2 regions of the Comamonas sp. 7D-2 genome follow, and region 1 is predicted to be linked to the other one. Evidence: riboswitches for the same ligand, from Rfam matches in the RefSeq annotation. Region 1 holds a riboswitch; the other holds the start of a gene.
The links. Region 1 has a riboswitch for cobalamin ahead of MPZ60_RS10140 (TonB-dependent receptor domain-containing protein). Riboswitches for the same ligand answer to the same signal wherever they lie in the genome.
Positions count from the first base shown of each region.

Region 2: linked by a shared signal. The riboswitch ahead of MPZ60_RS10625 (TonB-dependent siderophore receptor) and the one ahead of MPZ60_RS10140 (TonB-dependent receptor domain-containing protein) in region 1 are both predicted to bind cobalamin.

Region 1 covers NZ_CP094238.1:2,194,333-2,196,483, forward strand. Annotated here, with positions in the region: gene MPZ60_RS10130 (cell division protein ZapA) at 1-74, opposite strand, end outside; gene MPZ60_RS10135 (hypothetical protein) at 115-324, opposite strand; cobalamin riboswitch at 566-807, shown strand; gene MPZ60_RS10140 (TonB-dependent receptor domain-containing protein) at 875-2,151, shown strand, end outside.
Region 2 covers NZ_CP094238.1:2,297,791-2,299,941, forward strand. Annotated here, with positions in the region: gene MPZ60_RS10625 (TonB-dependent siderophore receptor) at 1-994, opposite strand, end outside; cobalamin riboswitch at 1,150-1,393, opposite strand; gene MPZ60_RS10630 (DUF2721 domain-containing protein) at 1,654-2,148, shown strand.

The DNA.
Region 1 (2,151 bases):
ACACGTTCTTCTTGACCATCGGGGCAGGTCAGCACATAGCTTTGCTGCATGATTTGCACATCGATCTGCTTCATGGGCGTCAGTGGCGGGTCTGGTGATGGAGGGTGACGACTGTCACTCTCCCTGGTTGGCGGGCAGGCGTTCGATCAAGGCATCGACGCGCGCACGTGCGGCCTGCAGGCGCAGACGCAGCAAATCGCGCTCTTGCGTCAGAGCGATGACCTGATCGGTGAGCAGGGTGTTGGTGCGCTGCAGTTCCTCGTGGCGCACCAGCAGACGCTCTACGCGCTCGGCAATGAGATCAAGAGAGGGCTGGGTGGTCATAGACTCTGCCATTGTAGGTCTTGCAGTCCGTGGGTGAGTATAAATGTGCAGGCAAATTCAGCAGTTTGCGCTGGAGCACAGGCTGCTGGACTGCCGCAATCGTAAAACTGCAATATTTCTCTCAAAATCGTAGCGTGCTGCACAAGTTCTGTGTACCTCAAGTGCATATTTAAGGTAAAAAATCGTCACCTGAGCCGCGCTCGGTTACTCCGAATGAAGGATTTGCGCCGCGTGGCGCTCATTACAATGGGCGCCTGTTGGTGCTCGAGGTCGCTTTTCTGTGGTCTCAGTTCAACGGGAAGCAGGGAGGTGCTGGCCAGACACACTGGCACACCGAACCTGCGCTGCCCCCGCAACGGTCGGCGAATGGAATGCTGCGGCATTCCACCTTTTTCCCCATGGCCACTGGCGCTGCGCGCTGGGAAGGCCGGCAAGAGGATGATTCGCCTAGCCCGGATACCGGCCAACATGGGTTGCCTGCATTCTGTGCAGGTATGTTTGCTCAATGTCGGCGGGTAGGCTGATGTGGGCGTATTCAAGTGTGCTTTCCATGAGTCCGCAATCTTCGTCCCTGCGCATGGCGCAGGTGGCTTCGCGCGCACGCGCATCGTTTGTTCTCCGTCCCACTCTTCTGGCATCTGCGTTGGCCGTGGCGTTTGCCGCACAGGCTCAATCAGCTGCACAGGCCGATGCGGTGCACATGAAAGAAACCGTGGTCACCGCCAATCGCATCGAGCAGCCTTTGTCCGATCTGGTGGCCGATATGTCGGTGGTGGGCCGTGAAACGATTGAAACTGCGGGTGCCGTGGGTGTGGCCGATGTGCTCTCGCGTCTGCCGGGTGTGCAGATGGTGCGCAACGGCGGCGCCGGCTCGACCACCAGCGTTTATCTGCGTGGTGCCGACACGCGTTTCACAGCCGTCTATATCGATGGTGTGCGAGTGGATTCGCAGTCCACGGGCGGAGCCTCCTGGCAGGACATCCCACTGGAAGCGATCGACCGAATTGAAGTGTTGCGTGGCCCGGCTGCGGCTGTTTACGGTTCTGACGCCATGGGCGGCGTGGTGCAGATCTTTACCAAAAAGGGTGAGGGCAAAGCCAAGCCCTATGTGGGCCTGGGCTGGGGCAGTCGTGGCACGGTGAAGGCGCAGACCGGCGTCAGCGGCGGTGTGGCCGGCTGGGATTACAGCCTTGGTGTTTCGCATGCCAGCAGCAACGGCTTCAATGCCAAGACCTCTGCGGGCTTCAATCCCGATGCCGATGGTTATCGCAGCAACGCCTTCAACGGGCGGGTGGGCTACCAGATCAACAGCAATCACCGTGTTGAAGCCACGGCTCTGACCAGCTATATGAACGCGGGTTATGACGCCCCTGTCTCCAAGGCCAGCCCCATGGCCGACGACCGCAGCATCTACAAGATGAATGCGGTAGGCCTGAACTGGCTGGCCAAGTGGAGCGATGTCTACAGTACGCGCCTGCAGTACACGCAGTCGCGCGATTTTTACCAGACCAAGCCCAGTGTCTATGAAACCGATACGCGTTTGCACAACTATCTGTTCCAGAACGAATGGCGGCTGGGAGCGCAGACCGTGACGGCTGCGCTGGAACGCCGCGAGGACAAGCTGGTCAACAACGGCCTGGATATCGGCAGCCGCAATCGCTCTCAGAACGCACTGGCGCTGGGCTATGGCCTGCATGCTGGCAAGCACACACTGCAGCTCAATGCCCGTCATGACCGCGACAGTGAATTTGGCGGCCACACAACGGGCAGCGCTGCATACGGCTATGAGTTTATGCCCAACTGGCGCGCAACCGCATCGGCCGGCAC
Region 2 (2,151 bases), 100 kb from region 1:
TATAGGCTTCGATGTTGCGCCAGTAGCGATCGGCCTTGAAATGGTAGAGCTCGTTGCTCACGCTCAGCCAGTCGTTGACCTGGTACTGGGCACGGGCGCGCACGCGCTTGTCCTTGATGCGGATATCGCTGTCAGCGGTGTTGAAGTTGCGTCCCAGCAGCTCGGGCACGATGGCACCGTTCACGGTGGGCGTGCCGAAATAGCGTGCAGGTTTTTCGTCGCTGACATCGGCCAGCAGTTCCATGCGCAGGGCCGCCGTGGGCTGCCAGCGCAGCGTGCTCATCAGCTTGCCGCCGCTGGCGCGGCTCATGTCGTGCTCGCCATTGGTGTGGTGGCCATAGGCATCCAGGCGGTAGCTCAGCGTGTCGCTCAGCGCGCCGCCCATGCCCAGACCAAGCTTGGCCGTACCGTGCGAGCCGGCCCCGACCAGTACTTCGCGCACCGTCTCCTTGCTGGGCTGCTTGCGCACCACATTGGCCGTGGCGCCCACGGTACCCGTGCCATAGACGATGGAGGCAGGGCCGCGCAGCACTTCCACGCGCTCATAGCCCCAGCTGTTGGCAGGGTAGGGCGTGGTCGACGAGGCCACGCTCAGGCGCACGCCGTCTTCGGCGATGCCCACCGAGTTGGTGCCGGTGAAGCCGCGCGTGCTGAAGGACAGGCTGCTGTAGCTGGTGGCAGACAGTGGCGTCATGCCCACGGTGCGGCCGATGATGTCGGCCATGCGGCTGTCACCGCGCTCCTGCCAGGTCTGCTCGTCCACATAGTCGAGGCTGGCGGGCAGGTCGCGGGTGGCGATGCCGGTCCGGCTGCCCGATGTTGTTGGCTGCGACAGACCCAGTCCGCCAGGGGCGTTGTCCGTGACCTGTACGGTGGGCAGTTGTGCTGCCGAGGAGAAAGTGGAGGGGCTTGAGCTGTTGGCCGAAGGTTCTGCGGCCAAGGTCAAGGCAGGTGCCAGGCCGATCAGGGCAGCAGGCAGGGCGAAAGATTTCATGTCGTCAGCGAGAACTGACCAGCCTGCATGCATGTGACGAGACATGACCGGTGTCCGGAGTGCGCCTGGTTGTGCGCGCCTGTCGCCGATCAGTTGCCGTCACGCTGCTCCCCGCAGACGGTCGTTGCAAATGCCGACTGCCGGAGTTGCACCCGGACGGTCAGCGCTTAACAGGCCGGTATCCGGGCTGGCAGATTGCGCGAGGCATGCCACTTCGTCTTCCCAGCGCTGCCGCGCACCTCTTGAAGAGGTCACGTAGAACGCCAGTGACTGGTTCTTGCTGGTGCAAAAGCCGTGAAGTGGATTGATCTGCTTACCGTTGCGGGGGCAGCCAAGGCTTTGAACCTTGTTCCCGTTTAACCCGATGAAACATCGGGCACCTGCTACGTTGAACAAGCTTGGCAGACCGCAGTCTGAAAGATCGTTCGCTAAAAATTATATAGCAGCAGCCATCGGCAGTGACTACGAGGCGGGATCCATGGCGACAAGGAAAGACACAGGGCCAGCATCGGCATCGCGGCAGGCATGCCAATTGCCGTCAAACATCTGGCGCAGTAGAAAAACAGCCATGGCTGTTTTTTGAGTGAATTCAGTCAAAACTGAGCTGATATTTGTGCATAAAAATAGAGGCTGAGACAGCCCCTGATTTTGAGGACACCATGAGCATCTGGTCCATCGACGCACAGACCGTCACCCACAGCATTCAGCTCGCTGTTGCGCCGGTTTTTTTTCTGACTGCCGTGGCCGGCATGATTGGCTCCGTAGCGGGGCGGCTGGCCCGCATCATTGACCGCGCCCGCAAGCTGGAGGAAAGCCTGCGCACCCTGGACGATCACGATCTGATCGCCCGCCATCTCAAGGAGCTGCATTTTCTGCGCGAGCGCGGGCGGCTAGCCAACGTCTCCATCGCGCTGCTGACGCTGTGCGGCATGTGCATAGGGCTGACCATTGTGCTGCTGTTCGTGGGCCAGGCCTACGGCGTCAGCGGACACGGCTATGCCGTTTTCAGCTTTCTGCTGGGGGTGCTGGCCTTTGTGCTGGCTCTATGCTGCTTCCTCTGGGAGACCATCATGGCGACACGCATTCTGGACTTTCATATGCTCACCCAGGCCAGGGCGGCCGTGCGCCATGTGGAGTCCGAGCATCGCCCCTGATTG